Regions from separate parts of the Limosilactobacillus sp. DJ3M12 genome, predicted to be linked through region 1. Evidence: predicted binding sites of a transcription regulator. Region 1 holds the regulator's gene; the other holds the start of a gene.
What was found. Region 1 encodes NrdR, which represses ribonucleotide reductase genes. Its sites were predicted from a motif close to ACACNATATATNGTGT; they were not measured.
Positions count from the first base shown of each region.

Region 2: a site for NrdR is predicted at 2,044-2,059, ahead of nrdH (glutaredoxin-like protein NrdH). Genes of this name have one in related genera too.

Region 1 covers NZ_CANCWY010000002.1:86,710-92,223, reverse strand. Annotated here, with positions in the region: gene polA (DNA polymerase I) at 1-268, shown strand, start outside; gene mutM (bifunctional DNA-formamidopyrimidine glycosylase/DNA-(apurinic or apyrimidinic site) lyase) at 284-1,114, shown strand; gene coaE (dephospho-CoA kinase) at 1,118-1,717, shown strand; gene nrdR (transcriptional regulator NrdR) at 1,763-2,227, shown strand; gene QOS06_RS02810 (replication initiation and membrane attachment family protein) at 2,245-3,606, shown strand; gene dnaI (primosomal protein DnaI) at 3,627-4,568, shown strand; ribosomal protein L20 leader region at 4,615-4,751, shown strand; gene infC (translation initiation factor IF-3) at 4,794-5,306, shown strand; gene rpmI (50S ribosomal protein L35) at 5,329-5,514, shown strand, end outside.
Region 2 covers NZ_CANCWY010000009.1:4,651-10,164, reverse strand. Annotated here, with positions in the region: gene nrdE (class 1b ribonucleoside-diphosphate reductase subunit alpha) at 1-1,617, opposite strand, end outside; gene nrdH (glutaredoxin-like protein NrdH) at 1,717-1,938, opposite strand; gene tadA (tRNA adenosine(34) deaminase TadA) at 2,196-2,708, shown strand; RNA gene ffs (signal recognition particle sRNA small type) at 2,744-2,841, shown strand; gene dnaX (DNA polymerase III subunit gamma/tau) at 2,981-4,816, shown strand; gene QOS06_RS06025 (YbaB/EbfC family nucleoid-associated protein) at 4,837-5,145, shown strand; gene recR (recombination mediator RecR) at 5,149-5,514, shown strand, end outside.

The sequences.
Region 1 (5,514 bases):
GACTGCAATGAATACGCCAATTCAGGGGAGCGCTGCTGATATCATTAAGATTGCGATGATCCGGATGCAAGATGAGCTTGAGAAACGTCATCTAAAGGCAAAAATGCTCTTGCAGATTCATGATGAATTAGTCTTTGAGGCTCCAAAGGAAGAAATCCCGGTTCTATCGGAATTGGTGCCAAAAGTAATGGATTCGGCCGTTAAGTTGGATGTGCCGCTTAAAGTAGATAGTAAGTATGGGGATACCTGGTATGACCTTAAAAAATAGATCGGAGGAAATTAAATGCCTGAATTACCAGAAGTTGAAACTGTTCGCCGCGGTTTGCTGAAGATTGCCGCTAAGCGTAAAATTAACGCGATCGATGTTTATTATGGTAAAACGATTACCAATGACGTTGAAGATTTTCGGCAGGCGTTGATTGGACAGACGATTGAAAATGTTGATCGGCGAGGGAAATATCTTCTTTTTCGTTTTACTAATGATTTGACGATGATTTCACACCTTCGCATGGAAGGAAAATATTACAACCAACCGATTGGCGGACCAATTGATAAACATACCCATGTTGTCTTTGAATTTACGGACGGCACGGAATTATGTTATCAAGATGCCCGTAAATTTGGGCGGATGACACTGGTAAAAACCGGTGATGAGATGAATGTCGGCGGATTGAAGACGATTGGCCCTGAACCGACAGAAGACGCCTTTACGTTGCCATACTTTACAGCTGAATTAAAAAAGAGTCGGGGAAAAATTAAGCCATTCTTGCTTAATCAGCGTCATGTCGCCGGTCTGGGTAACATTTACGTTGATGAGGTGCTATGGATGACGGGGATAAACCCGGAGCAACCAGCCAATACTTTAACGGCTAGCCAAATTACTGAATTACGGAAAAATATTATCAAAGAATTGGCGACAGCGATTAAGTACAAGGGAACCACTGTGCATAGTTTTACGAATGCATTTGGTGATGCCGGCGCTTTCCAAGATCGCTTAAAAGCTTATGGTCATGCGGGGGATGAATGTCCGCGTTGTGGCACGAAAATGGTTAAAATTAAGGTTGCTGAACGTGGAACGACATTTTGTCCACACTGTCAAGTATTGAAGGAATAAGAAATGACAAAAATAGTTGGATTAACAGGTGGAATCGCAACCGGCAAGACAACGGTAAGCACTATTTTGCGCCAGGCTGGGATTCCGGTGATTGATGCTGACCAAGTAGCGCGGCAAGTCCAGGCACCAGACTCGGTTGGGTTAACACGGATTGTCAAAGTATTTGGTCCAAAAGTACTTTTGCCAACTGGGGAGCTCAATCGGCAAGCCTTAGCAAAAATTGTCTTTAATGATAAAGAAGCGTTGAAAAAACTCAATGAGATTCTTCAGCCATTAATTTACGATGCTATCTTTGCGCAGGTTAATACTTTAAAAAAACAGGGTATTCCGCTCGTGGTGTTAGATGTACCATTATTATTCGAGCAATATTATGATGGAGATTGTGATTATGTGGTAGTTGTTTATACTGATCCACAAACGCAGCTTAAACGGTTAATGGCTCGTGATCATTGTTCTAAAGAGGAAGCGCAAGCGCGAATTGCTGCCCAAATGCCATTATCAGATAAAGAAGCGCGGGCGGATTTTAAAATAAATAATAATGGTGACCAGGCTGCCCTGCAAAAACGAGTCGCATCCCTAATAAATCAGCTAAAAGCAGAGTAAAATGTGGTAAAATAAAGTACTTATACTATAAAGGAGGGGGACACATTGCGCTGTCCACATTGTCACAAAAATGGATCACGGGTTGTCGATAGTCGGCCAAGCGAAGACGGAAGCTTTATTCGTCGTCGTCGTGAGTGCATTCATTGTGGCTTTCGTTTTACAACCTTTGAACGGTACGAGGAAACGCCACTACTAGTAATTAAAAAAGATGGCACGCGCCAAGAATTCAGTCGCCAAAAGATCCTCAATGGGGTTGTGCGCTCGGCAGAAAAACGACCGGTTAGTATGGAGCGATTGACCAAGATTGCAGATAAAGTGGAAAAACAAATCCGGAGTATTGGTGAAAGCGAAGTCTCCAGTCAAATTATTGGTAAATTTGTGATGAACGAATTAAAAGGCGTCGATGAGATTGCTTATATTCGGTTTGCAAGTGTTTACCGCCAATTTAAGGACGTTGATGCCTTTATGAGCGAACTTGAAACCATGATGAAGGCAGAACATAAAAAATAACTTAGGAGGGCTGTAAAATGACTGCAGCAGCTTTTGACCCGCAAGCCGGTTATGTTGTTACGGCCAGCACTGCATTTATTAGTTTTAATGACCAGACTTTTGCAACATTTTATCAGCCAATTTTAGGACCAGTTGCGTTTAGCTTTTTTTATGCGTTAAAAGCGCGCTTGTTGCCTAATCCTACGATTGCTAACCGGACCTTGCAAAGTGACCTGTTAGCCCAGGTAAATGCTGGGGGCCGACAAGTACTGGAGGCTCTTCATCGTTTAGAGGCAGTTGGCTTAGTGCAAACTTATTTCCAGCACGATGAGATCGGGGACGTATACGTTTATGAATTGCAGCCGACCCTTACTCCAGAAAAATTTTTAGCTGATAACTTGCTGAGTATTTTACTTTTAGAGGAAGTAGGAGAAGATGCGTTTGGACGTTTGACTAAGCAAAGTCGGCAATACAAGCTTGCTTCTTCTAACACTTCACTAACTAATGTGAGTCACAACTTTTTTGAAGAATTTCATATTAACTCGCAGTCAATTACTGAAACACCACAAGCGATTTTAACGGCGCGAAAACAGGCACCAGTAGAAAAGCAACCCCAGTTAACTGCGGGGATGAGCGATGACTTTGATTGGTCAACTCTCATTCACTTGCTGGCTAATCAGCCAATTGTCAGTGCAGACCTGGAAAATAATCGAGACCTAATATTGTTAGAACATCAATTATATGGGATTGATGTGCCAACGATGAAGACATTGGTTTTGCGGTCGATTGATCTGCAAACCAATCATTTCAATCCGAAAAAATTTAAGCAAATTGTTGCGTCTACCTATAATATTGTCTATTCTTCAACGACAAAAGTAGCGGAAAAAGAAGCGCCGGTGACAAATAGAAATAGTGAACTGACTAGTAAAGATCAGGAGTTATTGGCGACAGCTAAGGATTACTCCCCAGTCGAATTTCTTCAGGTTCTTAAAGGTCAAACGGGTGGCTACGTAACTTCAGGTGAACGTCATATTCTGACAGGTTTAGTAGCGCAAGAAAAACTTACCCAAGATGCCATTAATATCTTAACTTGGTATGTGATTAGTGACCGGGGGAATTCTACTTTGACAGCTAATTTTGTCGATGCAATTGCCAATAACTGGCTCCAACATGGCGTAATTAATGGGGAGCAAGCCATTGTCCAATTAAAGACTTTTAACAAGCAGTCGCAAGAAAAGAAAAAGGAAACAAAGACGCCAAAGAAAAATAAGTGGCGCAAAATGATTAAGGAACCGATGCCAGCATGGAGCAAGAAAGACACGAGTGAGTTGATGAAAAAGGCTTCCTCACAAGAAATTGCCAAACTGCGTGAACGGATCGCTAATCGTAAGAAGAAGTAGCAGCTAAAGGAGGTGGCAGCATGCAGTCACTAAACAAAACTTTACAAGAGTTAATGCGCGGTCAAAACATCGCAAACAATATCCAACAAACGATGAAGCAAGTTTATGCGGATAAAGATGTTCAAGCATTCTTAAACGAAAATCGTGACCGTCTTAGTAAAGAAGCAATTAAACGGGGACAATCAAAGCTTTATGAGTTTTTTCATGAAAAGCAATTAATTGAAAAAGGCGTGCCAACTGTTGCCCCGGGATATTCTCCGCAATTGGTTATCAGTGCAGGCCAAATTGACGTAACCTACGTTCCAACTAAACAGTTATTAGAACGCCAACGACAACGTTATATTCAACGACTAGTTAACTCGATTAATATGCCTAAGTTCATTAAAAATGCGTCATATGATGATTATTATTTAAATGAAGATACCCAAACTGATACACGCACAAAGGCAATTCAAGCAGCCATGGACTTTACAGATAATTACCAAAAAGATAATTTTCAACCAGGACTTTACCTATATGGAAAATTCGGAGTCGGAAAAACATACCTCCTTGGAGCAATCGCTAATGAACTCGCTAAGAGTAAGGGAGTTGCAACAACGATGGTTCATTTCCCTAGTTTTGCTGTTGAAATGCGGAATTCAATTAAGCAAAATAATACTGGCGAAAAGTTGGATGCTATTAAACGGGCGCCGATTTTAATGCTTGATGATGTTGGGGCCGGTGCAATGACAACATGGGTAAGAGATGATATTTTAGGAGTAATTTTAGAATATCGGATGCAAGAAGAATTACCAACTTTCTTTAGTTCTAATTTTTCAATGGATGAGTTGCAAAATAACCACCTTGCTATCAATGCGCAAGGCGATAATGAGCCCCTCAAAGCGGCTCGCATTATGGAAAGAATCAAGTACTTATCACGTGAGATTGAAATGGAAGGAAAAAATTTGCGTGATAAGGGATAAAGTTCTTGACATTAAACTTTGAATTTAGTAAGCTAATAAACGTTGAAAGAAAAAGCAGAAGCACCCGCTTCTCGCCTAGGTGATATTGATCGCCGGGCTGACGAGATGAATGATAATCGACCACTATGATAAGGTCGTTGTTATGAAGCGGGGTACTTTTGTACCTCGCTTTTTTGCTTGATCTTTCGCTAAAAAAATTGGAGGTGCGTTGCCATAGCACAAGATATGATTGTCAATAACGGTATTCGTGCACGGGAAGTGCGGTTAATCGGTCAAGATGGTGAACAATTGGGCATTAAGTCTAAGCGTGAAGCGCTACAATTAGCTGAAGAAGCTAACTTAGATCTAGTATTAGTTGCACCAAAGGCACGCCCAGCTGTTGCCCGCATTATGGATTACGGGAAGTACCGTTTCGAGATGCAAAAGAAAGAGCGTGAAGCTCGTAAGAAGCAAAAGACGATAACGGTTAAGGAAATTCGCCTTAGTCCATCAATTGATACTAATGACTTTAATGTTAAGTTAAAGCGTGTTCGTAAGTTCATTGAAAAGGGCGATAAGGTACGGATTTCATTACGGTTCCGTGGTCGTGCTATTACCCATAAGGATATCGGTCGTGACATGATTGAACGAATGGCTGAAGAAACTTCAGACATCGCTACTGTTGTTCAACGTCCGAAGATGGAAGGGCGGAGTATTTTCTTAACTCTTGCTCCGGCTGCTGATAAAGCAAAGAATTAATTTAAGAAGGTAGGAATTAGTTATGCCAAAGATGAAGAGTAACCGTGCTGCTGCCAAGCGTTTCAAGCGTACAGCTAATGGTGGATTCAAGAGTGGAAACTCATTCACTAGTCACCGTTTCCACGGTAAGACTAAGAAGCAACGTCGTCAATTACGTGGTTTGAGCATGATGGACAAGACCAACGTAAAGCGTTACAAGAAGTTATTA
Region 2 (5,514 bases), on a different contig from region 1:
TCCCCAATCCTTAGTAACATATTTGTCAAAGTAGGAACCATCCGCATATTTACTGTTCTCAAAATCGTGGAAAGTTTCCTGCCGCTCTTTGGCAATTTCATTTGATGCCACTAATGACCAATAATTTAAGAGCATAAAGTAAACACCTGTGAATTCAATCGCAACCGGGCTTCCGTATTGAATATGGTGCTTAGCGAGGTAGCTATGCAATCCCATTGCACCCAAACCAACTGAATGGGCAAGCCGATTTCCGTTTTGAATAGTTGGGACAACATCTAGGTCTTCTACGTCACTGATTCGGGTTAATCCTCGCATCATTGCCTTAATCGATTTACCAAAGTCAGGGCTTTCCATCATATTAGCAATATTGGTTGACCCAAGATTACAACTGATATCAATTCCCATTTCAGAATATGATTGATCATCATTTACTTGCGCTGGTACTTGTACTTGAGCAATCTCTGAACATAAATTACTCATCACAATTTTTCCATTAATCGGATTATCCCGGTTTTCTGTATCAATATTGATAATGTAAGGATAACCTGATTCTTGTTGAAGTTTACTGATTTCATCCTCCAAGTCCCGGGCATTAACTTTCTTCTTGCGAATATCATCGTTTGCTACTAAATTGTCGTATTCTTTTGTGATATCGACGTAGGAGAATGGCATTCCGTATACTCGTTCAACATCATAGGGACTAAACAAGTACATATCAGCATTTTGCTCTACTAATTCGTAAAACTTATCAGGAACCGTAATTCCGAGAGAGAGGGTCTTTAAGCGAATCTTTTCATCAGCGTTTTCCTTTTTTGCTCCTAAGAATTCAATAATATCAGGATGGAAAACACTAAGGTAAACGACTCCAGCTCCCTGTCGCTGTCCCAGTTGATTGGAATAGGAAAAACTATCTTCTAACAACTTCATTACAGGAACAACTCCACTAGCAGCACCTTGTATTTTCTTGATTGGGGCACCAGCTTCACGAAGGTTGCTTAAATTAATTCCAACACCACCACCAATTTTAGAAAGTTGGAGGGCAGAATTGATTGTTCGACCAATGGTATTCATGTCGTCCGTTGTTTGAATCGCAAAGCAAGAAACAAATTCTCCCCGGCGTTTACGCCCAACGTTAAGGAATGTTGGAGTTGCGGGTTGATAACGTTGATGGATGATTTCATCAGCGAGCTGCATTGCTAACTCTTCATCACCATTAGCGAGGTAAAGAGCATTCATTGCGACTCGATCAATATAGTTTTCAAGGTAGTACTCTTTATCATTTGTTCGTAAGGCATATTGAGCATAAAACTTATAAGCTGCCATAAAAGAATGGAAGTGGAAGTTTTGGGCTTTTAAATAATCGTAAAGCTTTTCAATGAATGCTTCACTATATTTATTCATAAATTCCTCTTCAATATAATCATTTTCTTTTAACCATTGAAAACGTTCTTTTAATGAAGAAAAGCTTTTGGTATTCGGTTCTACATTATTTTTGATAAAGTCTTCTAAGGCCAATTTATCTTTATCTAGTTGAATTTGTCCGTTTTTGGGGATATTTACTTCGTTGTTATAATCGTAATATTTAACTTTGGTCATATCGATATCGGATAACGCCATATTAATAACTCACTTTCTGAATTAATTTGATTATGTCAATAAAGAAGCCAGTACACCAATAGCGAATTGATGCCTGGCAAAATATTAGTTTATTTAAACTTAGGCAAGTTGGTTTAATTGATCAGGACGAAAGCCAGAAAAAGCTTGACCGTTAGGAAGTTTTACAACTGGAGTCGCCATAAAACCTTCAGACTTAAGTTGAGATATGTATTCTGGTTGTTCATCGATGTTGTGTTCAATAAATGAAATTTTGTGTTGCTCAAGGAAACGTTTTGTCATCTTGCATTGGATACAATTATTTTTTGAAAATACAGTTACCATCTTCACGAGGCCTCCTAAACGATTAGTCGATGTTTTCTAGTATAACGATGAATTAGAAAAAATCAATTAAAAAAGCACTATATTTCGTGCTTGAAAAATAGTGAAACACAACATATAGTGCTTGAACTAGTGGTTAACACCTGTGAAACTTTTTTTGATAGAATACTTAAGCAGGTGCTTAATAAAATTAATTTGAAAAACTAATCTATTATTATACACTGAACAACAGGGGAATTTTAAGTGCTTGGAGAAAAAGAATGAAAAAAATCAATTCATCATTATCTGAACAACAAAAATTTATGGAGATGGCAATTGCAGAAGCAAAACAAGCCAGAATTTTAGATGAAGTACCAATTGGTGCGATTGTTGTCCACGAGGGACAGGTAATTGGGCGTGGTCATAATATGCGTGAAAAGTTTCAAGATGTTACCTATCACGCAGAAATGCTTGCGATTATGGAAGCATGCACGAATTTAGGAAGTTGGCGTTTAGAGGACTGTGACTTATATGTTACGTTAGAACCGTGTATCATGTGTAGCGGTGCCATTATCAACGCACGAATAAAAAATGTTTATTATGGTGCTGCTGATCCGAAAGCCGGGGCGGTTGATAGCTTATACCATTTACTAAATGATTCCCGTTTAAATCATCAAGTTAATGTCCATTCTGGTATTTTAGGGGATGAGTGTAGTCAAATGTTAAAAAACTTTTTCCGTAAAATTCGTCGCCGCCGGAAAGAGGCTCGACGAAAAAATAAGGCTAACCCCTAGTAATTTAAAGAAAAATAGTGTATTATACTATTTGCCGTAAGGCCTTAGAGCAAGGGTATGCTTACGAACCGTGTCAGGTCTGGAAGGAAGCAGCACTAAGTATGATATACCTTGTGCTCTAAGTTTTATTGATAATTAAGCTGACCCGTAATGGTTTATTGCGGGTCTTTTTTATTTTTAAATTTTAATTAAAATGTATTTTACCTACTTTATGTGATTAATTCCTTGTATAATATTTTATAGTATTTTAAATTCAGAAAGGGAGTCTGGCGATGAGTTATCAGGCATTATATCGTGTCTGGCGACCACAGCGATTCGATGATCTTGTCGGTCAACAGATTGTTACAAGAACCCTAAAAAACGCCATTATCACTCACCAGATAAGCCATGCATACTTGTTCGCTGGTCCACGTGGTACCGGTAAAACCTCAGCAGCAAAAATTTTTGCTAAAGCGGTTAATTGTCATCATTCCAAGGATGGCGAACCTTGTAATGAGTGTGAGATTTGTAAAGCAATTACAAACGGGCAATTAAATGATGTAATTGAAATCGATGCGGCTTCTAATAATGGGGTTGAAGAGATTCGTGATATTCGGGATAAGGCAAAATATGCTCCTACCCAAGCGGACTACAAAGTTTATATAATTGATGAAGTTCACATGCTTTCAACAGGGGCTTTTAACGCACTGCTAAAAACGCTTGAAGAACCACCAGCCAATGTGATTTTTATTCTTGCAACTACAGAACCGCATAAAATTCCTTTAACAATTATTTCGCGGGTTCAACGATTTGATTTTCGACGAATTTCAGCAGAAGATGCATTTAATCGAATGAAATATATTCTTGATCAAAAGGAAGTTACTTATGATGAGAAAGCATTATGGGTAATTGCAAATGCCGCTGAAGGAGGAATGCGGGATGCGTTGAGTATCCTTGACCAGGTTCTTTCTTTCAGTGATAATGAGGTAAAGTTGGATGATGCTTTACTAGTTACAGGAAGTGTTACTAAACAATTATTAAAAAAGTACTTTTTGGAGATTAGTAAGCATGAAGGGGTGACTGCTCTTGACACCATGAAAGATATTTTGGATGAAGGAAAAGATGGTCAGCGGTTCATTGAGGACTTGATTTCCTTTATTCGTGATATTCTCTTATACCAAGAATCACCAAGCTTGATTAGTGTTGAAAGTACGGGACTAAAGCAGGAAGACTTTGAAGAAATAGTCCAACTTGCTTCTTCAGCGACCTTATACCAAATGATCGATGAACTAAATAATATTCAAGAAGAGATGCGTTTTACGACCCATCCGGATGTGTATTTGGAAGTTCTTACAATAAAACTTGCACAAATCGAACCACAAAAGAATATTCAATCGGCACCAGCGGTTTCTTCGGATACAAATACTGAAGCTACTAAGACGATTGAAAAATTACAACAAGAGATACAGCAATTGCAACAAACAGTAAAACAGTTGCAGAATGCGCCGGCAAAGGCTAGTCGACCATCACCTCGGCAACAAAATGAGCAACCACGAGTACAACAAAAGAAAGTGCAGGTTAATCTCAATAAGATTTACCCAGTGTTAGAAAATGCGACTCGTCAAGATTTAATAAATGTTCGTGAGCTATGGGGAGATATGTTGAATCTATTGTCGGTGCCGCAACGGTCCTTACTTCACGTTTCACAACCAGTTGCCGCTAGTGCCGCGGGAATAATTGTTGCTTTTGATTATCCGTTCTTATTCCAACAAGCAGCTGATGATACAACGTTGTTAGAGAATATGGAAAGTGCTCTGCAACGTTTAACTGGAAATGAACGGCAAGTTGTTTTTGTACCTAAGGATAAATGGCCAAAAATTCGGCAAGACTTTATCAAGGATCATGGTTTTGGTAAGAATCAGCAAAAGTCGCAACCTATTAAACAAAAGCCGCAAACTACTGAAGAAAGCGGACAAACTCCTGCAGCTACACCAGCACCGATGGAGGAACCACCGCTACCACCAGAAGATGAGACACTAACTGAAGAAAAGTCACCTCAAGAAGATAACCAAGTAGCAACAGCACAGAAGTTATTTGGTAGTGATATTGTTAAAGTAGAAGATAATTAAGAAAAAGGATGGATGATATTATGATGCGTGGAATGAATATGCAACAAATGATGAAGCAGGCTAAGGCAATGCAAAAGAAAATGATGGCTGAACATGAAGAACTTGCTAAACAGGAATTTGTTGGAAAAGCACCGGATGATATGGTAACTGCTACGTTTAGCGGGGATAATCAATTAATTGACTTAAAGATTAAGCCAGAAGCAGTTGATCCAGATGATATTGATATGCTTCAAGACTTGGTAATTGCTGCTGTGAAAGACGGAATGAAACAAGTCAATGATGCTACTCAACAAAAGCTTGGTAAATATACGCAAGGTATGGGGTTGTAAAAAGTGATCCAATATCCAGAACCATTAGCAAAATTAATTGAAAGCTATACTAAGTTGCCAGGAATCGGGCAAAAGACTGCAACTCGCCTGGCGTTCTATACTTTGAGTATGCAAGAAGATGATGTAACGAACTTTGCTAAATCTCTCCTATCTGCTAAAAGAGACCTTCATAACTGTAGTATTTGTGGCAATATTACTGAAGATGATCCTTGTCCGATTTGTCGCGATAAGACCCGTGATCATTCGCAAATTCTAGTTGTTGAGCAGTTACAAGACGTTATGGCAATGGAACGGATGCATGAATATCATGGTTTATACCATGTCCTTCATGGAGTTATTTCCCCAGTTGCAGGAACAGGCCCAGAAGAT